2 regions of the Delftia sp. WSY_7 genome follow, and region 1 is predicted to be linked to the other one. Evidence: riboswitches for the same ligand, from Rfam matches in the RefSeq annotation. Region 1 holds a riboswitch; the other holds the start of a gene.
What was found. Region 1 has a riboswitch for S-adenosylhomocysteine ahead of metH (methionine synthase). Riboswitches for the same ligand answer to the same signal wherever they lie in the genome.

Region 1 (10,556 bases):
TGGGCCACCGCCTGCTGGCGCTCACGCTGCGCGACCTCACGGCGCGCACCACGCTGGCGGCCACATTGTTCCAGTCCACCCACAGCGCCAGCCAGTCCTGCGCCGAGCACGAGCGCATCGTCGAGGCGCTGGAGCGCGGCGACACCGAGGGCGCCAAGGCCCTGCTGCTGGAGCACATCGGCACGGTGGAGCGTTCGCTGGAGATCCGCCCGAGCGAGGCGCCCGACGCCGGCGACCGCCTGCGTGCCACGCTGGCGCCCCTGTTCGGGGGATAACCCTGTGTCGGTGGGTCGGCAAATTTCCACCGACCGTCGCTAAAACGCCAATCCGGGCCCTACGGGGCGCACTGTCATGGTGCCGACACGGCTGACTGCATACGCTGCTGAGCTGGCGCATTGCGCGCCGTTCATCAACCCACCACTGCTTCGGATATGACCCAACGTCCTATGTCCTTTTCCCGCACTCCCCTGCTCGCGTCCCTGTGCGCGGCTGCAGTCCTCACGGCCTGCGGCGGCGACGGCGGCTCGTTCTACCTCACGCTCGACGGAAAGCAGCCCCAGGTGATCGCCCACCGCGGCTTCTCGGGCAAGTTCCCGGAGCAGACACGCATGGCCTACGAGGCCGCCGCCGACGCGGGCGCGGACATGCTCGAACTCGACATGCACCTGACGAAGGACTGCCAGCTGGTCGCCCGCCACAACGCCTGGCTCAGCGACAGCACCAACGTGGCCGACGTGGCCAAGACCAATGCCGAAGTGGCGCGCCGCCAGCGCACTGCGGCCGGCGTGCTGGTCAACGTGAAGTACCCCGCCGTGCCTGTCAACGGCCCCTCGCAATACCTGAGCGACCAGCTCGATGCCAACGATCCCAAGTCCGTGCTCAAGGCCCTGGTGGTCGATGGCGAGGACCACCGCAACGACTGGTCCATCAGCGACTTCACGATGCAGGAGCTGCGCACCTGGCTGGGCGGCACGATCCTGGACAACCGCAGCGAGCGCCCCACCGAGTGGAACGGCAAGCTGCCCCTGATCAGCGCCCAGGACGTGCTGGACATCGCCGCCGCCAAGGGCAAGGCCCTGGGCCGCACCATCCCCGTCTACGCCGAGACCAAGAACCCGTACTGGAACAACCAGCAGGCGATCGCCAACGGCTGCGGCGCGCCCGGCTCGCGCCCGTTTGAAGACGCGGTGATCAAGCTGCTGGACCAGAACAAGCTCAACGCCAAGGATTCGCCCATCTACATCCAGAGCTTCGACCCGGCCAGCCTCAAGTACCTGCGCCAGGCCGGCATGAAGGCCAAGGGCGTGCAGCTGATCGACGGCAACGACTTCAATCTGCGCGACGGCTCCATGGTCTACATCACCAACGATGAGTGGACCTTCATCAGCGGCCGCCCCTACAGCTGGACCCTGGCCGGCGACGCGCGCACCTTCGCCACCATGCTCACGCCCGCAGGCCTGGCCGAGATCAAGACCTATGCCGACGGCATCGGCCCCTGGAAGCCCCAGGTCCTGGCCCACTCCGTCGTGCCCTACAAGGAGGGCGCCGGCCTCAAGGACGTGAACACCGTCAAGGACACGGGCCTGATCCGCGACGCCCACAAGGCCGGCCTGATCGTGCACAGCTTCACCTTCCGCAACGAGCCGGGCCGCCTGGCCGGCCTGTACAAGGGCGACCCCGTGCAGGAATACCTGACCTACTACCGCCTGGGCATCGACGGCGTGTTCACCGACTTCACGGACACGGCCGTTGCGGCGCGCAAGGCGTACAACAAGGAAATCGGGCTCTGAAACTCCCATCCCGCTGACCCATGACAAGGCGCCTCGTGCGCCTTGTTTTTTTGGACTCTGGCAGTGGGCATATTCAGGCGATCTCATACATGGCAATCAGGTATACCTGAATGCGATTGCAGCGAATTGGTATACAAGATCGTTACAGCATGTCGCAAAAACACGTTCCCTCCAACTTGCCTTCGAGGCAATAAGCGCATTAAGCTGCCCCGATCTCTGATCCAGATGAAGCTTATGAATCTGGATGGCATCAAACCGTGGCTACCGAGAAACTCGATTGATGCGACTTTAGAAAATTGGAGGGACAGTTTGTGATACCAGATATGGAGTTTGATGGGCAGAAGCTGACATGGAATGGCTCCGGTAGCTTCAAGGCAACGACAGGACTTCCAGGTTTTCAGATGCCAGAAAATCAGTGCATCAAAGACAGCGGACCAATTCCGGAGGGGGTGTACAAGGTGCTCGTCACCGATCGTGGGGCGGCGAAGGATGACGGTGCGGGAAGATGCAACCTGTCTCCCGGATGGGGAGTCCAGACGATTCCACGCGGAGCTGCCGCCGGAAGCTGCGAAGCCTATTGGGCAAACTGGGGGCAGAACCGGGCGCGGATGGAGCCCGCCGACACTCAAACGCGCATCGCTTGCAACCCCGTTCGCAGCGGCTTTTATCTGCATGATTCAACCAAAGGCTTCAGCCACGGATGTATTGAGGTTGAGCATAGATTCTTCCCGATTCTTCGGTCGAAGGCGAAGTCCAGTTCACGTAGCTATTTCATTCTGAAAGTCAATTACGTCCCGGCAAGAGTGACAAACGGAGGCACACGTGCATAGCATGGCTCGATTTTTAATATGGTCTGCCTTGTTTGGCGGATCCGCCTTTGCTGCCCATGCCGACCAGATAACGTTTCAGAACGATCTTTCAGCCTGCGTGTCGATCACGGCGACGAAGACTTCCACAGAGTCCAACGTGGTGTGGGCGAACACCCGTGTTCAACTGCGCAAATCGATTGGCGAGTGCGGATGCCTTTCGGCTCTGGCGACCTACACGAGCAGCGTGAACCGAGGGGGCGTCCGGCAGGTACTGCAGGAAGGCCTGATCGACCTGGGCAGCGGGGGAGAGAGAAAACTCGTCCTTGCGACCGATCCGGCCCTGGTCGCCAACAAGGAGGTGCGGGTTCGGCTGGCGTGCACCGGGCCCTTATAGGGCATCCTGGCCCCGGCAGCATCGGCGCGCGCGTGAACGCTCAGCCGGATCACATCCTCGGACTGGCCTGGCAACGGCGTGTGCTGCGGGCGGCGGCGGATGTGCGCAAGCACGGTTGGTCAACGCGACTTCTGATCGACTGCCTGCGCCGCTGGCGCGCCCTGTCCGCTATTCCAGTCAAAGATGAATGCCTTTGTCCAAAATAGCGAAAAATCGCACGCCTGACCGGCGTAGCCAAGCCAGCGGTCAACCCAATATCAGGCGAGATTCGGCGCCAGCAACCGGCGCAGTTCCTCGATATCCATGCCCCGGCGCGCGGCCATGTCGGCCAGTTGGTCCTCGCCGATCTCGCCGACGTTGAAGTAGACGGAGTCGGGGTGGCCGATGTAGAAGCCGCTGACGCTGGAGGCCGGGTTCATGGCCAGGCTTTCGGTCAGCGTCATGCCGATCTCGTCGGCCTTGAGCACGGCGAACAGGTCGGTCTTGGCGCTGTGGTCGGGGCAGGCCGGGTAGCCAGGCGCGGGGCGCACGCCCTTGTACTGTTCCTTGATCAGCGCTTCGTTGCTGAGGTCCTCGTCGGGCGCATAGCCCCACAGGTCCTTGCGCACGCGCTGGTGCAGGCATTCGGCGAAGGCCTCGGCCAGGCGGTCGGCCAGGGCCTTGAACATGATGCCGGAGTAGTCGTCCAGCGCGTCCTGGAACTCCTTGTCCTTCTTCTCGGCGCCGATGCCGGCCGTGACGGCGAACAGGCCCGCGTAGTCCTGGATGCCCGATTCCTTGGTGGCCACGAAGTCGGACAGGCAGCGGCTGGGGCGCATCACGGGCTGGCCATCCGGGCCTTCCACCATCTGCTTTTCGGTCTGCTGGCGCATGCCGTACCAGGTCATGAGCACCTGGCTGCGGGACTCGTCGGCGTAGAACTCGATGTCATCGCCCACGCGGTTGGCAGGGAACAGGCCGATGGCGCCGTTGGCCTGCAGCCAGCGGCCTTCGATGATCTTCCTGAGCATGGCCTGGCCGTCGGCCAGCACCTGGCGGGCCTGCACGCCCACGATCTCGTCGTCGAGGATGGCCGGATAGGGGCCGGCCAGGTCCCAGGTCTGGAAGAACGGGCCCCAGTCGATGTATTCTGCGATCTCGGCCAGGTCGAAGTTGCGAAACACGCGCCGGCCCAGGGCGCGCGGCGCCACGGGGGCCTGGGAAAAGTCCACGGGCGTGGCGTTGGCGCGGGCCTTGTCCAGCGGCCACAGCGGCGTCTTCTTCTTGTTGGCGTGCTGGGTGCGGACCTTGTCGTAGTCGGCCTGGATCTCGGCCAGGTAGTTGCCCTTGTTCTCGCCCAGCAGGCTCTGGGCCACGCTGACGCTGCGCGAGGCATCGGGCACGTAGACCACGGGGCCTTCGTACTTGGGCGCGATCTTGACGGCGGTGTGCACGCGCGAGCAGGTGGCGCCGCCGATCAGCAGCGGAATCTTCTTGATGCGGAAGTAGTCGTCCTTGTGCATCTCGCCGGCGACGTACTGCATCTCTTCGAGGCTGGGCGTGATCAGGCCCGACAGGCCGATGATGTCCGCGCCCTCGGCCTTGGCCTTGGCCAGGATCTCGTGGCAGGGCACCATCACGCCCATGTTGATGACCTCGAAGTTGTTGCACTGCAGGACCACGGTGACGATGTTCTTGCCGATGTCGTGCACGTCGCCCTTGACGGTGGCGATGACGATCTTGCCCTTGCTGGACACGTCCAGGCCCGCCGCTTCCTGCTGGCGCTTTTCCTCTTCGATGTAGGGCACGAGGTGGGCCACGGCCTGCTTCATCACGCGCGCCGACTTGACCACCTGGGGCAGGAACATCTTGCCGGCGCCGAACAGGTCGCCCACGATGTTCATGCCGTCCATGAGCGGGCCTTCGATCACGTGCAGCGGGCGGCCGCCGCCCTGCACCACGATCTGCTGGTAGGCCTCTTCGGTGTCGACGACGATGAAGTCGGTGATGCCGTGCACCAGGGCGTGCGACAGGCGCTCGCCCACGGTCTTCGGGTTCTCGGGCGTGCCGCGCCATTCGAGCTTCTTGCTGTCGTCCTTGGCGGCGCCCTTGGCGGCGTCGGCAATCTCCAGCAGGCGTTCCGCAGCGTCAGGGCGGCGGTTGAGCACCACGTCTTCCACGCGCTCGCGCAGTTCGGGCTCCAGGTCGTCATAGACGCCGACCATGCCGGCGTTGACGATGCCCATGTCCATGCCCGCCGAGATGGCGTGGTAGAGGAACACGGTGTGGATGGCCTCGCGCACGGGGTCGTTGCCGCGGAAGCTGAAGCTCACGTTGGAGACGCCGCCCGAGACCTTGGCGCCGGGCAGGTTCTGCTTGATCCAGCGCACGGCCTCGATGAAGTCCACGGCGTAGTTGTCGTGCTCCTCGATGCCGGTGGCCACGGCGAAGATGTTGGGGTCGAAGACGATGTCCTCGGGCGGGAAGCCCACCTCGTCCACCAGGATGCGGTAGGCGCGCTCGCAGATCTCGATCTTGCGCTGGTAGGTGTCGGCCTGGCCCTTCTCGTCGAAGGCCATGACCACGGCGGCCGCGCCGTAGCGCTTGATCAGCCGGGCCTGGCGCTTGAATTCATCCAGGCCTTCCTTCATGGAGATGGAGTTGACGATGCCCTTGCCCTGCAGGCAGCGCAGGCCGGCCTCGATGACCTCCCACTTGGAGCTGTCCACCATGACCGGCACCTTGGCGATGTCGGGCTCGGAGGCGATGAGGTTCAGGAAGCGCACCATGGCGGCCTTGCTGTCGAGCATGGCCTCGTCCATGTTCACGTCGATGACCTGGGCGCCGTTTTCCACCTGCTGGCGCGCCACGGACAGCGCTTCCTCGTACTGCTCGTTGAGGATCATGCGCGCAAAGGCCTTGGAACCCGTGACGTTGGTGCGCTCGCCCACGTTGACGAACAGCGTGCCCTCGCCGATGGTCACCGGCTCCAGGCCGGACAGCTTCATGGGAGGGGGAGTGAAAGAGGACGACATCAAGCTCACCTGCAAAAACGGCATGGCAACAGGTGAGCGTCGTTGGCACCGTGGGCGCGGTCCGGCCGGGAACCTGCACCTGGCCCAAGCCTGACGCGGCACGCGATCCGGTGTACGGATGGGCGGGTGCCGCGCTGCAACGCTCCTCGGGCCAAAGCCCGGGATTCTACGGCGGCTGGCGGCGGCCTGCAGTGCGGGTTTTACGCCCGCATTCGGGGCAGGCCTGCACAAAGCCATGCGGCACTGCACCAAAGCGCGGCAGCGCGGGCCGCTGGCGGCGCCTTCGGGGCGGATTGTCGATGTCCCATCGCCCCGGATTCTTTGCAATGCCTGAGGACAACGCTCCTTTTTTTGCATCTGGCACGCAATTCGCTATCTGCTGGGTACGTGGTCTGACCAGTCAGGCCAAAACCCTCCACCCGCGCCAGCCCATGCAAAGCATTCCGATCTCGATGGCCCAGACGCTGCAGCAGCACATCCTGAGCGGCCACTACCCCGGCGGCAGCCAGCTGCCGCCGCAGCGCGAGCTGGCCCGGCAGCTGGGCATCAGCCGCGCTTCGCTGCGCGAGGCGCTGTCCATGCTGGAGGCCCTGGGCCTGGTCGAGATCCAGCCGGGCAAGGGCGTGCGCATCAACGGCCCGCACAGCGGCCGTGCACGCATGCACCGCGCCTATGCCACCCCGGCGCTGGGCACGCTGTCGCCGCGCCAACTGATCGAGCTGCGCCTGGTGCTGGAGCCGGGCTGGGCCGCGCTGGCGGCCATGCGCGCCGACGACAGCGGCCTGCGCCAGCTGCAATGGACCCAGTCCCAACTGGCCCACGCCCTGGACCGCAGCGACCTGCTGGCCGCCGCCGACGCCGATCTGCAGTTCCACCTGCTGCTGGCCCAGCTGTCGGGCAACCCGGGCCTGGTGGCCATGGCGCGCCAGCTGGAGCTGGCCATCAGCCACAGCCTGCGCCTGCCCTTTGCCTGGAGCGGTGCCGACGACCAGCCGGTGCGCGAGCACGACGCCATCGTGCAGGCGGTCTGCGCAGGCGATGCGCCGGGCGCCGCGGGCGCCATGCGCGCCCACCTGCTGTCGGCCGCCAGGCGCAGCGGCATCGATCTCGACACGCCGGACGACGCGACGGCGCCCGACGCATCTGCGCCCGATACATCTGCGCCCGACCCTGACCCGCTTTCCTTTCGCCTCATCCCACCTTCTGAAGGAGCTTTCGCATGACTTCCCCCCTGACACCCCGCCGCGCATTCATCCGCACCGCCCTGGCGGCCGCCACCCTGGCCGCTGCCGGCCTGGGCGGCGCCGCCCATGCCGACATGCTGGCCAACATCCAGAAGGCCGGCGTGCTGCGCGTGGCGATTCCGCAGGACTTCCCGCCCTTCGGCTCGCTGGGCACCGACCTGAAGCTGCAGGGCTATGACATCGACATGGCGGCCCTGGTGGCCCAGGAGCTGGGCGTGAAGGTGGAGCTGGTGCCCGTGACCAGCACCAACCGCATCCCCTTCCTGACCACGGGCAAGGCCGACATCGTCATCTCCAGCCTGGGCAAGAACGCCGAGCGCGCCAAGGTGATCGACTTCACCCAGGCCTATGCCCCCTTCCCCAAGAGCGTCTACGGCCCCAAGGACATGAGCATCAAGGCCCCTGCCGACCTGGCCGGCAAGACCGTGGGCGTGACGCGCGGCTCCACCGAGGACCTGGCCCTCACGCAGGTGGCGCCGGCCTCGGCCACCATCAAGCGCTACGAGGACAACAACGCCACCGCGCAAAGCTATCTGACGGGCCAGGTGCAGCTGGTGACGCTGGGCAACATCGTGGCCAACGCCGTGAACGAGCGCACCAGGCTGCGCCAGCTGGACGTGAAGTTCGCGGTCGAGGACACGCCCTGCTACATCGGCGTGGCCAAGGGCGAGCCGGCGCTGCTGCAGAAGGTGGACGCCATCATCACCAAGCTCAAGGCCGACGGCCGCCTGACCAGCCTGTCCCAGCGCTGGATGAAGATGCCGCTGCCCGCCACCCTGTAACCGCTGCGCCCCTGTTCCCGGAAATCCTTCCATGGCCTATCAATTCGACTTCGGCGCCGTGTTCGACTACAGCGGCCTGCTGGCACAGGGCGCGGGCTTCACGCTGGCGCTGACGGCGGCGGGCGCCGTGCTGGGCGGCGCCATCGGCGTGGCCGGCGGCGTCAGCCGCGCCTGGCGCATTGCGCCGCTGCACTGGCTGTTCAAGGTGTACGTGGAGGGCATACGCAACACGCCCTTCCTGGTGCAGCTGATGTTCGTGTTCTTCGGCCTGCCTTCGCTGGGCGTGCAGATCAACGAATGGCAGGCCTGCCTGCTGACCACGGTGATCAACCTGGGCGCCTACATCACCGAGATCGTGCGCGCCGGCATCCAGGAGACGCCGCGCGGCCAGCTGGAAGCCGCTGGCGCGCTGGGCATGGGCCGCTGGGCGGTCTTCCGCCATGTGGTGCTGCGCCCTGCGCTGCAGCGGGTCTGGCCCTCGCTGAGCAGCCAGATCGTGATCGTGATGCTGGGCACCTCGGTGGTCTCGCAGATCGCGGCCCAGGACCTGACGTTTGCGGCCAACTTCATCCAGTCGCGCAACTTCCGCGCGTTCGAGACCTACCTGGTGGTGACGGCGGCGTACTTCGTGCTGGCCCTGGCACTGCGCCAGTTGCTGGCCTGGATAGGCCAGCGCTTCGTGGTGGGCCGCCGCACGCCGCGTGCAGCCAGGCCCGCTGCACCCGCTGCACCCGCTGCACCTGCAACCACTGCCGGAGACGCCGCATGATTGCCGACATTCCCCTGCTGCCCATCCTGGCCAAGCTGGCCGAGGGCCTGCTGGCCACGCTGGCGCTGTCGCTGCTGGCCTTCGTGCTGGGCGGCGCCACCGGATTGCTGGTGCTGTTCGCCCGCGTGGGCCGCAGCCTGAACCTGCGCCGCCTGGCCAAGGCCTATATCCAGGCCTTCCAGAACACGCCGCTGCTGATGCAGATGTTCATCGTGTTCTTCGGCTCGTCCATGGCCGGCCTGGACATCTCGCCCTGGACGGCGGCCGCCATCGGCCTGACGCTGTACACCAGCGCCTACCTGGCCGAGGTCTGGCGCGGCTGCGTGGAATCCATTCCCCGCGGCCAGTGGGAAGCCTCGTCCAGCCTGGCCATGGGCTACCTGCAGCAGATGCGCCATGTGGTGCTGCCGCAGGCGCTGCGCCTGTCGATAGCGCCCACGGTCGGCTTCTCGGTGCAGATCATCAAGGGCACGGCCGTGGCCTCGATCATCGGCTTCAGCGAGCTGACCAAGCTCGGCTCCATGCTGGCCAACGCCACCTTCCAGCCCTTCCTCATCTACGGCCTGGTCGCCGCAGGCTACTTCCTGCTGTGCTGGCCCCTGTCCCTCTACGCATCCCATCTGGAGAAGAAACTCTATGCCGCTCGTTGATGTGCGCGCCGTTCACAAGCATTACGGCAACAACCATGTGCTCAAGGGCGTGGACCTGAGCGTGGACAGCGGCCAGGTGGTCGCCATCATCGGCCGCAGCGGCTCGGGCAAGAGCACGCTGCTGCGCTCCATCAACGGGCTGGAGGCCATCCAGTCCGGCCAGATCGTGGTGGACGACGCCGTGCTCAAGGGCTCGGAGGGCAGCGCGCCCTCGCCCGCCCAGCTGCGCGCGCTGCGCCTGAACGTGGGCATGGTGTTCCAGCAGTTCAACCTGTTCCCCCACCTGACGGCGGGCGAGAACGTGGCCCTGTCGCCCACCGTGGTCAAGGGCGTGAAAAAGCCCGAGGCGGCGGCGCTGGCGCGCCAGATGCTGGCCAAGGTCGGCCTGGGCGACAAGTACGACAGCTACCCCGACCAGCTCAGCGGCGGCCAGCAGCAGCGCGTGGCCATTGCACGCGCGCTGGCCATGCAGCCCAAGGTGCTGCTGTGCGACGAGATCACCTCGGCCCTGGACCCGGAGCTGGTCAACGAGGTGCTGGCCGTGGTCAAGCAGCTCGCCGCCGAGGGCATGACGCTGATCATGGTCACGCACGAGATGCGCTTTGCCCGCGACGTGGGCGACCAGCTGGTGTTCATGCACCAGGGCCTGATCCACGAAAGCGGCCCGGCCAAGCAGCTGTTCGCCAGCCCGCAGACGCCGGAGCTGGCCGGCTTCATCGGCGCCGTGCACTGAGCGGTACGGCCAGGCAGGACAAAGGCCCGCGTCGCGGGCCTTTTTTGCATCGGTGCGGCGCAGGGGCCGCGGTCAGTGGCTGATCATCCAGGGCCGCTTGGTCGGGAAGGTCTTGGCGCCGTTGGGCGCCGTGACCGTGGAGCCGCGCTTGCTGGCGCCGCTGCAGCAGCCGCAGCCCGAAGGGTGGCGCATGCGCGCGTAGCTGCCCTCGGCCACATCGCGTGAGCGCCTGGGCTCGTGCCGGGCGCGCTCGTTGGTGTCATGGGCGCGGCGCTGCTCGGGGCTGGTGCAGGCCAGGCGCGGCGCGCTGACGAAGACGCGGGGCGAGGCCGCCTCGCAGATGGGGCAGGGCGCGGGCTCGTTGCGCTGCG
Region 2 (10,556 bases), on a different contig from region 1:
CGGGATTGGAGGGCGCCTCGGCACTGCCTTCGGGCGAGGCCGACTCGGAGGGCTTGGCATCCGGGGATTTGCTGGCCGGCTGCGCGGCCCGCGATGTGCGGCCACCGCGCTTGCCGGCCGAGGGCACGGCCGCTGGCGTCTGGCCTTCATCCATTGCCGCCGCACCTGCGGTCAGGGCGCCGGACTCGGCATCGCTTTGTGCCACGGGAGCCGGCGCGCAGCCGGCCAGGGTGGCGGTGATGGCGCACATGGCCAGCCAGCGCCAGTGCAGGCGTCGAAAACCACGATCCATGGGCAAAAACCTCCAGGGAACGCCTGACCGTTCCCAAGTTCTAGAGGGTCGCCCGGGGCCGGCGCAGTGGCTGCGCGCTCAAAGGCCCAATCGATCGCAGATTTCCAGCGTGGCGACGCTCTGGTTCATCGTATAGAAGTGCAGCCCGGGAGCGCCCTGGCTGCGCAACTGCTCGCATAGACGGGACACGACATCGAGGCCGAAGGCGCGAATGGACGCCGTGTCATCTCCGTAAGCCTGCAGACGCAGGCGGATCCAGCGCGGGATCTCGGCGCCGCAGGCGTCCGAGAAGCGCATCAGCTGCGTAGAGCTGGTGATGGGCATGATGCCGGGAACAACCGGTGCATCAAGCCCCATGCCGCGCGCCGCATCAACGAAACGGCAGTAGGCGTCGGCATTGTAGAAATATTGGGTGATCGCGGAATCCGCGCCAGCGCGCACTTTAGCCGCAAACGCATCCAGATCGGACTGTGGGGATTTCGCCTGCGGATGGACCTCCGGGTAGGCCGCCACCTCGATGTGGAACCAGTCGCCGAACTCGCGGCGGATGAATTCCACGAGATCGCTGGCGTACTGGAATTCGCCACCCAGGCCATAGCCGCTGGGCAGGTCGCCGCGCAGCGCGACGATGCGGCGCACGCCCATGGCCTTCAGCTCCTGCAGCTCGGCGCGCACCTTGTCGTGCGTGGCGCCCACGCAGGAGAAGTGCGATGCCGCGCTGACGCCTTCGTTCTGGATGTCACGCACCATGGCGAAGGTGCCCGTCTGCGTGGAGCCGCCCGCGCCATAGGTGACGGAGCAGAACTGGGGCTTGCGCGCATAGAGGTTCTTGCGCACCTGCACATGCTTGGTCGCGCCCTCGGGCGTCTTGGTCGGGAAGAACTCGAAGCTGATCGGAAAGCTCATGTAAGACTCGCTGCTCAGTGTTTCATTCGTTGCGTTTGCGCAGCTTGGCGCGGCCCGGACCGGGCACGCCGAACTCGGTGCTGGTGTCGATCACACGCTCGTTGCGCTGCTCGCGCAGCACGGTGCGGGACACGCGCTTAGGCGCGGCCGGCTTAGGAGCGGCCTTCACGGCCGAGCGGGGCTCATCGTCGTCCTGCGTTTCAGGCTGCCCTGGCTCCTTCACCACGGCCGCCTGCTGGGCATGCACGAAGAATTCGCGGTTGCCGTCGCCACCTTCGATGGCCGACTCCATCCAGCCCTTGACCTCCAGGCCCAGCTCGCCCAGGCAAGTGCGGATGCGCTGCTCCACCTCGGTGAACAGGGCCGCATCGCGCACGATGCCGCCCTTGCCGACTTGGCCCGGCTGCAGCTCGAACTGCGGCTTGACCAGCATCAGCAGCTGGCCATGCGGCTTGAGCAGGCGCGTGACGGCCGGCAGCACCAGGGTCAGAGAGATGAAGGACAGATCGCCCGTGACGAAGTCGAACTGCGGCGTGATGTCCACGTCGGCAAACTCGGCGCGGCGGCGGCGCTGCGTGGCCACCGTGCCCTCATCCCGCGCCTTGCCCTTGGCTGCGCGCTCGGCCTTGAAGGCCTCGATCTCGTTTTCCTTGGCGTCGTCGCTGTCGTCGTAGTCCTCGTCGACCACGCCGCCGTTGCGCATCCAGGCATAGGGCGCCACGGGCTGGGTGTCGTTGTCGTCGGGATCTTCTTCCCAGCGTTCGGACAGCACTTCCTCGCAGGCCTCCTGCAGGCCCTCTGCCGTCACCGCGCGGGCATTGACGCCTTCGACGCAGATCACGCGCGCATCCGAGCGCAGCCGGTCATGCAGCTGGCCATGGCCCACGTCCACGCCGATGACCTGGGCGGCGCCTGCCTGCAGCAGGCAGTCGGTGAAACCGCCCGTGCTCTGGCCCACGTCCAGGCAGCGCAGGCCGTCCACCGACAGCTTGGTGGCCGCCAGCGCGCCTTCCAGCTTCAGCCCGCCGCGCGAGATGAACCGGGCCTCGGCCCCGTCCAGCAACTGCAGCTCGGCACCTGCGGGAATCTCGTCGCCGTTCTTGGCGACCTTCTTCCACGGCGTCAACGGCGTCATGCGCCACTGCACGCCACCCGCAATCAGCCGCTGCGCCTGCGAGCGCGTGGCCGCATGGCCGGCTTCCACCAAAAATACATCTGCGCGCATAGCGTCGCTCCAGGAAATCTCAGTTGACTAATGCCCGAAACCGGCGCGACCCAACTCAGGGACGCCAAGCAAGGGCCGCCCCGCAGCGAGGGCGTCGTCCCCCTCCCCCGCGAAGCGGGTAGAGAGGGGGAAGGCGCGTCAGCGCCTCAGGGGGTGCTTAATACCTATAAGTTTCGGGCTTGTAGGGACCCTGCTTGCTCACGCCGATATAGGCAGCCTGGCCGTCCGTCAGCTCGGTCAGCATGGCGCCGACCTTCTTCAGGTGCAGGCGGGCAACCTTCTCGTCCAGGATCTTGGGCAGCACGTAGACCTTGCCGACCTCGTAGGCATCGGGCTTGGTGAACAGCTCGATCTGGGCGATGGTCTGGTTGGCGAACGAGGCGCTCATCACGAAGCTGGGGTGGCCGGTGGCGCAGCCCAGGTTCACCAGGCGGCCCTTGGCCAGCAGGATGATCTTCTTGCCGTCAGGGAAGGTGATGTGGTCCACCTGGGGCTTGATCTCTTCCCACTGGTACTGCTCGATGGAGGCGACGTCGATCTCGTTGTCGAAGTGGCCGATGTTGCAGACGATGGCTTCGTTCTTCATGGCCACCATGTGCTCGTGGCGGATGATGTCGCGGTTGCCGGTGGTGGTCACGAAGATGTCGGCCTTGTCTGCCGCCCACTCCATGGTCACGACCTTGTAGCCTTCCATGGCGGCCTGCAGGGCGTTGATGGGATCGATCTCGGTGACCCAGACCTGGGCCGACAGCGCGCGCAGCGCCTGGGCGCAGCCCTTGCCCACGTCGCCGTAGCCGGCCACCACGGCGACCTTGCCGGCGATCATCACGTCGGTGGCGCGCTTGATGCCGTCCACCAGCGATTCGCGGCAGCCGTAGAGGTTGTCGAACTTGCTCTTGGTGACGGAGTCGTTGACGTTGATGGCGCGGAACTTCAGCGTGCCCTTGGCCGACATCTCGTTGAGGCGGTGCACGCCGGTGGTGGTCTCTTCGGTCACGCCGATGATGTGGGCGCTCTTGCGCGTGTACCAGGTGGGGTCCTGGGCCAGCTTGGCGCGGATGGCGGCGAAGGCGATCTTCTCTTCCTCGGAGGCGGGGTTGTCCAGCACGGACAGGTCCTTTTCGGCGCGCATGCCCAGGTGCAGCAGCATGGTGGCATCGCCGCCGTCGTCCAGGATCATGTTGGGGCCTTCGCCTTCGGTACCGGCGGCGCCGAATTCAAAGATGCGGTGGGTGTAGTCCCAGTAGTCGGCCAGCGATTCACCCTTGATGGCGAACACGGGCGTGCCCGTGGCGGCGATGGCGGCGGCGGCATGGTCCTGCGTCGAGAAAATGTTGCACGAGGCCCAGCGCACGTCGGCGCCCAGGGCCTTGAGCGTCTCGATCAGCACGGCCGTCTGGATGGTCATGTGCAGCGAGCCGGCGATGCGCGCGCCCTTGAGCGGCTGTGCCGCGGCGAATTCCTCGCGCGTGGCCATCAGGCCGGGCATTTCGGTTTCGGCGATCAGGATTTCCTTGCGGCCCCAGGCGGCGAGGGAAATGTCAGCGATGGCCGTGTCGGCGGAAACGGGACGAACAGCAGCGTTCATGGTTTTCTCCAAAAGATGAATGAAAAACCACGTTCTGCGGGAGACGAAAAAAAGCTCACCGCACAGAAAGCGTGGGCGAGCGTCGTTGCAGGTATGACTCCGAGCCTCGCAGACCGCATCTGGTGAATGGGCCTGCTGCAACGCTCCTCGGAGAGGCGCTGATTATACCGATCCCGGGGATGCCTCACCGCCCAGCCCCACAAGCCGGTAGCCCACCTGCAGCTCGGTCACCAGGTGGCGCGGCTGGGCCGGCTCGTCCTCGATCTTCTGGCGCAGATTGGCCATGTGCACGCGCAGGTAATGGGCACGGCCCAGGTATTCGGGTCCCCAGACCTGCAGCAGCAGCTGGCGGTGGGTCATCACACGGCCCTGGGCGGCGATCAGCGCCGCCAGCAGGCGGAATTCGATGGGCGTGAGGTGCACCGGCTGGCCCGCACGCCGCACCTCGTGCGTGGCCAGGTCCACCTGCACCTGGCCGAAGTGCACCTGGCTGGATGCAACTGCGCCGCCTGCGGCCCCCAGTTGCTGGCGGCGGCGCAGCATCACGCGCAGCCGGGCCAGCAGCTCGGGCACACCGAAAGGCTTGACCAGGTAATCGTCTGCGCCGGCGTCCAGGGCGGCCACCTTCTCGTCCTCGCGCTCGCGCGCGGAAAGCACGAGCACGGGCACGGAGGACCATCCGCGCAGCTCGGTGAGAACCTGCTTGCCGTCGGCATCCGGCAGGCCCAGGTCGAGGATGACCAGATCGGGCTGGCGGCTCGCCGCCTCGATCAGGCCCCGGCGCGCGCTGTCGGCCTCGAAGACCTGCCAGCCCTCGTCCTCCAGCACCAGGCGCACGAAGCGGCGGATGCCGGGGTCGTCCTCGATCATCAGGATGCGGTTGGTGGGCGTGCTCATGGCGCAAGACTCTAATCGAGCAATGGCTGCTCCGGCACCGGAAAGCGCAGCGTGAACACGGTGCCGGGGCCTGGGCGCGCGGCAGCGGCCTCGATGCGCCCGCCATGGGCCTCGACAATGCTGCGCACCAGCGCCAGCCCCAGGCCTATGCCCGAGACGGTGGACTCGGCCGTGCCGCGCGTGAAGGGCTCGAACAGCGTCTCCACGGGCAGGTGTGGCGGCAGGCCGGGCCCGCCATCCTGCACGGCCACAAGCACCTCGCCGTCCTGTTCGCGTGCGTGGATGGTCAGCGGCGTGCCGGCCGGCGTGTACTTGGCGGCGTTGTCCAGCAGGTTGACCAGCACGCGCTCCATGAGCACAGGATCGAGCTGCAGCAGCGGCAGGCTGGCGGGCACGTCGGTGCTCACGGGATGCTCGTGCAGGCGCGCGCGCATCTGGCGCAGCGCGCTGCCGACCACTTCATCCAGCGGCAGCCATTCGCGCTGCAGGTGCACGCCGCCTTGCTGCAGGCGCGCCATGTCCAGCAGGTTCTCCACCAGTCGCTGCATGGCCTGGGCCTGGATGCGGACCTGCTCCAGCATGTCGGCTGCGCCGCCCGGCGGCACATGGCGCTGCGCGGCCTCGGCCGCGCCCAGGATGGTGGTCAGCGGCGTGCGCAGGTCGTGCGAGACGGCCGACAGCAAGGTGTTGCGCATGCGCTCGCCCTCCATGGCGATCTGGGTCTGCTGGGCCACGGCCACGAAGTGCTGACGCTCCAGCGCCAGCGCCACCTGGCTGGCACAGGCCTCCAGCAGGCGCTGCTCCTCGGGCACCTCCAGGCGCTGGGGCGCACGCAGTTGCAGCACCAGTACGCCCCGCATGCGCACGGGCGCCGCCAGCGGCACGTAGCGGGCCGGCGCGGCCGGCAACGTGTCCGTGCCCTGGCCGGCCTGCTGGCCGTGGTCCATGGCCCAGCGCGCAATGCTGTCGTCCATGGGGCAGGAGCCGCCGCCGGCGGGGCGCAGGCGCTCGTCGGCATCGGGCAACAGCAGCCCGGCCTGGGCGTCGAACACGCCCGAGACCGTGCTCAGCGCAATCTCCACCACCTGCTCCTGCGTGAGCGCGCCCGAAAGGTCGCGCGCCAGCCGCGCCAGGGCGCCCGCGCGCCGCTCGCGCTCGGCCGCCACGCGCGCCTCGTGGCGCAGCCGCGCCATGAGCTGGCCGCAGACCAGGGCCACGCCCAGCATCAGCACGAAGGTGAACAGGTACTGCGTGTCGTTGACATGGAAGGATCCGCGCGGGGGCACAAAGAAAAAGTCGAAGCACAGTACCGACAGCAGCGCCGCCCAGGCGCCCGGGCCACGCCCCCAGCGCAACGAAGACAGCACGACGATGAGCAGGAACAGCATCACCACGTTGGCCGGGTCGAAGATGCGCAGCAGCTGCTCGGCCAGCACCGTGGCGGTCAAGCAGGCCAGGGTCACGCCGGCATAGCCCTTCCAGGGCAGCGGCCTGCGCCGCAGCGGTGCGGCAGGCGCGGCCTCGGTCCGGGCCGCGCTGGAGCCCCCGGAGAGCACCAGCACGTCGATGTCGGGATGCAGCTGGACGATGCGGTCGGGCAGGCTGCGGCCCCACCAGCGCCAGGGCGACCATGCCGGGCGCGGCGGCTGGGCCAGCACCAGGCGGCTGGCGTTGCGCTCGCGCGCGAAGGCAACCAGGGCCTCGGCCACATCGGCGCCCGGCAGCGTGGCCGTCTCGGCCCCCAGGCGTGCGGCCAGGGCCAGGGTCTTGAGCACGGCGGCCTGCACGCTGCGTGGGCGGTGCTGGCGCTGGGGCGCGTCCACGTACACCACCATCCAGCCAGCATCCAGCCGGCGTGCCATGCGCGCCACCTGGCGCACCAGGGCGTCGTCGCCCGCGTGCCCTGCCACGGCCACCAGCAGGCGCTCACGCGCAGGCCAGACCGTGCCTATGGAGCGCTCGCGCCGGTAGTCGCGCATGTCCTCGTCCACGCGGTCGGCCGTGCGGCGCAGTGCCAGCTCGCGCAGCGCCAGCAGGTTGCCGCGCCTGAAGAAGTTGCGCGAGGCCCGCTCGGCCTGCTCCATCATGTAGACCTTGCCGTCCTTCAAGCGGCGCAGCAGCTCGTCGGGCGAGATGTCGACGACGATGACCTCGTCGGCATCGTCGAAGATCTGGTCGGGCACGGTCTCGCGCACCGTGATGCCGACGATGCCGCCCACCACGTCGTTCAGGCTTTCCAGGTGCTGCACGTTGATCGTGGTCCAGACATCGATGCCTGCGTCCAGCAGCTCCTGCACGTCCTGCCAGCGCTTGGGATGGCGTGAGCCTGGCGCATTGCTGTGCGCCAGTTCATCGAGCAGCAGCACGCGCGGACGCCGCGCGAGCGCCGCATCCAGGTCGAACTCGCGCAGCGTCCGTCCCTGGTGCGGCAGCTCGCGCAGCGGCAGTTGCTCCAGGCCATGCAGCTGCTGCGCCGTTTCCTTGCGGCCATGGGTTTCCACGAGTCCCACCAGAACCTCGCGGCCCCCCTGGCGTTCGCGCTGGGCGGCGGCCAGCATGGCGTAGGTCTTGCCCACGCCTGCATTCGATCCGAAGTAGATGCGCAGCTTGCCCCGCCCCTCCTGCGCCCGCTCATGGCGCAGGCGCGCGACCAGGGCGTCGGGATCGGGGCGCGGCAGACCGGGCGGCGCCGGCTCGGCAGAGGACGAAATGGGCATGGTTCTCAGCCTAGCACCAGAGCGTGCTCCCACACTAGAACGCCGCCGACAGCGACAGCACCCAGCCGCTGCGGCCCAGGCTTTGCATCTGGCCTGCCGCATTGGCCGCGCGGTAGTAGCGCGTGTCGGCCGAGGTGCCGGCCCAGGCCAGCGTGGCCGTCCATGGCCCCCAGCTGCGGGCCAGCGAGACGCGCCAGTCGGCGTACGACAGTTCGCTGTAGTTGCGCACCTGCGTGTGGCCGGCATGCAGGCCCAGCACCGCCCAGTCGCCCAGCGGATGCTGGTAGTTCAGGTCCAGATAGCTGCTGCCGCGTGAGCTGCCGCTGCCGGGAAGTGCCTCGGCAAAGGCCGTGGCCGCCGTGCTGTCGCGCAGGCCGAAGTAAGGCGTCAGCGCCAGCGACCATTTGGCGCTGAAGCCGCCGTGGGTGACGCCCAGATAGGCCTCGGTGGTGTCGTAGCGCACGCCGCCGCTGCCATCCCCGCGGGGCACGCGCGCGCCGGGGTAGTTGTAGTGCAGCAGGCCGATGTCGCCCGTCCAGCCCGGCAGCAGCTCGGTGCGCCAGCCGCCGTACAGGTCCAGTTCCAGCGCGCGGCCGTCCAGATAGCTGTGGCGCGACACGCTGGAGCCGGACACGCCCAGGTAGGCGCCGCGCGGCAGCGACAGCTCCAGCCCGCCCTGCAGCGCCGGTCCCATCCAGCTTTGCGAGATGCCACGGAAACGGTAGTCGCTGAGCAGCGCCACGCTGCCGGTGAGCGCGTAGGCGGGTGCGGGCGATTGCTGGGCATCGGCACTGGCAGCGTTGACGGGAGAGGTTTCGGCCTGGGCATGGCAGGACGCAGCCGCCAGCGACAACAGAGCAGCCAGTGAGGCACGGGGGAAGAAGCGGGGGACGGCACAAGCGGCCGTCATGGAAGAAGCGGATTTCATCTTGGTTTTTGTACAAAGAAAGCAAGGCGGTGCCTGCCCGGGCGGGCAGGCTTGCCGCCAAAGATCAGGCCAGGCCGAAAGCCACCAGCAGCATGTCGATCAGCTTGATGCCGATGAAGGGGACGACCAGGCCCCCCAGCCCGTAGACCAGCAGGTTGCGCCGCAGCAGGGCCGAGGCGCCGATGGCGTGGTAGGGCACGCCACGCAAGGCCAGCGGTATCAGGACGATGATGATCAGCGCGTTGAAGATCACGGCGCTCAGGATGGCCGAGCCCGGGCTGGCCAGTCCCATGACATTGAGCGCCGACAGCTGCGGATACGTGCCCACGAAGGCGGCCGGGATGATGGCGAAGTACTTGGCCACGTCGTTGGCCACGCTGAAGGTGGTCAGCGCGCCGCGCGTCATCAGCATCTGCTTGCCGGTCTCCACGACCTCGATGAGCTTGGTCGGGTTGCTGTCCAGGTCCACCATGTTGCCGGCTTCCTTGGCCGCCTGGGTGCCGCTGTTCATGGCCACGGCCACGTCGGCCTGGGCCAGGGCGGGTGCGTCATTGGTGCCGTCGCCGGTCATGGCCACCAGCCGGCCTGCGGCCTGGTGTTCGCGGATCAGGCGCAGCTTGTCCTCGGGCGTGGCTTCGGCAAGGTAGTCGTCCACGCCGGCCTCGGCCGCAATGGCGGCGGCCGTGAGCGGATTGTCGCCCGTGATCATCACGGTCTTGATGCCCATGCGGCGCAGCTCGGCAAAGCGTTCGCGTATGCCGTGCTTGACCACGTCCTTGAGCTCGATCACGCCCAGCACGCGGGCGCCATCGGCCACCACCAGCGGCGTGCTGCCGCGCCGCGACACATCCTCCACCACCTTGAGCATGGCGGGCGGGAACTTGCCGCCCATGGCTTCGACGTGGCGGCGCACGGCGTCGGCCGCGCCCTTGCGCAGGCTGCGCGTGCCGCCGTCGGGCTGCGGCATGTCCACGCCGCTCATGCGCGTCTGGGCCGTGAAGGGCACGAAGACGGCATGCAGGGTTGCCAGGTCACGCTCGCGCAGGCCATGCATTTCCTTGGCCAGCACGACCACGCTGCGGCCCTCGGGTGTCTCGTCGGCCAGTGATGCCAGCTGCGCCGCATCGACCAGCTGCGCGGCCGTCACGCCGGGAGCGGGCAGGAATTCGCTGGCCTGGCGGTTGCCCAGCGTGATGGTGCCGGTCTTGTCCAGCAGCAGCACGTCCACGTCGCCGGCCGCCTCCACGGCGCGGCCCGAAGTGGCGATCACGTTGGCCTGCATCATGCGGCTCATGCCTGCCACGCCAATGGCCGACAGCAGGCCGCCGATGGTGGTCGGGATCAGGCACACCAGCAGGGCGATCAGCACCGTCAGTCCCACGACCTGCCCGCTGCCCGTCAGCTCCACCGCAAAGGCCGAATAGGGCCGCAGCGTGACGATGACCAGCAGGAACAGCAGCGTCAGTCCGACCAGCAAGATGGTCAGCGCCAGTTCGTTGGGCGTCTTGTGGCGGCGGGCCGACTCCACCATGGAGATCATGCGGTCCAGGAAGGACTCGCCGGGGTTCACGGTGATCTGCACCACCAGCCAGTCCGACAGCACGCGCGTGCCGCCGGTGACCGAAGAGAAGTCGCCGCCGGCCTCGCGGATCACGGGGGCCGATTCGCCGGTGATGGCGCTCTCGTCCACCGAGGCCACGCCCTCGATCACCGTGCCGTCCAGCGGTATGGTGTCGCCGGCCTCGACCAGCACCCACATGCCCGAGCGCAGTTCTTCCGCACCCACGGGATGCCAGCGGCTTTGGTAGCTGGCCTGCTCCAGCTTCTTGGCGACCGTGCTGCGCTTCATGCTGCGCAGGCTCGCGGCCTGGGCGCGGCTGCGCCCCTCGGCCAGCGCCTCCGCAAAATTGGCGAACAGCACGGTGAACCACAGCCACAGCGCAATGGCCAGGATGAAGCCCGCAGGCGCCTCGCCCTCGCCCGCCAGGGCCTGGGCCCAGAGC

Region 2: another riboswitch for S-adenosylhomocysteine. It lies ahead of ahcY (adenosylhomocysteinase); the one in region 1 lies ahead of metH (methionine synthase).

Annotation. Positions count from the first base shown of each region.
Region 1 covers NZ_JBICLB010000044.1:56,511-67,066, reverse strand. The annotation lists gene ACF8ME_RS23890 (GntR family transcriptional regulator) at 1-275, shown strand, start outside; gene ACF8ME_RS23885 (glycerophosphodiester phosphodiesterase family protein) at 447-1,790, shown strand; gene ACF8ME_RS23880 (DUF2195 family protein) at 2,622-2,993, shown strand; gene metH (methionine synthase) at 3,251-6,007, opposite strand; S-adenosyl-L-homocysteine riboswitch at 6,035-6,161, opposite strand; gene ACF8ME_RS23870 (FadR/GntR family transcriptional regulator) at 6,439-7,230, shown strand; gene ACF8ME_RS23865 (transporter substrate-binding domain-containing protein) at 7,227-8,033, shown strand; gene ACF8ME_RS23860 (amino acid ABC transporter permease) at 8,065-8,802, shown strand; gene ACF8ME_RS23855 (amino acid ABC transporter permease) at 8,799-9,452, shown strand; gene ACF8ME_RS23850 (amino acid ABC transporter ATP-binding protein) at 9,439-10,185, shown strand; gene ACF8ME_RS23845 (zinc ribbon domain-containing protein) at 10,258-10,556, opposite strand, start outside.
Region 2 covers NZ_JBICLB010000005.1:701,522-712,077, forward strand. The annotation lists gene ACF8ME_RS04535 (septal ring lytic transglycosylase RlpA family protein) at 1-292, opposite strand, end outside; gene metF (methylenetetrahydrofolate reductase [NAD(P)H]) at 371-1,198, opposite strand; gene ACF8ME_RS04545 (TlyA family RNA methyltransferase) at 1,221-2,423, opposite strand; gene ahcY (adenosylhomocysteinase) at 2,581-4,011, opposite strand; S-adenosyl-L-homocysteine riboswitch at 4,082-4,166, opposite strand; gene ACF8ME_RS04555 (response regulator) at 4,174-4,908, opposite strand; gene ACF8ME_RS04560 (sensor histidine kinase KdpD) at 4,920-7,625, opposite strand; gene ACF8ME_RS04565 (TorF family putative porin) at 7,660-8,535, opposite strand; gene kdpB (potassium-transporting ATPase subunit KdpB) at 8,618-10,556, opposite strand, start outside.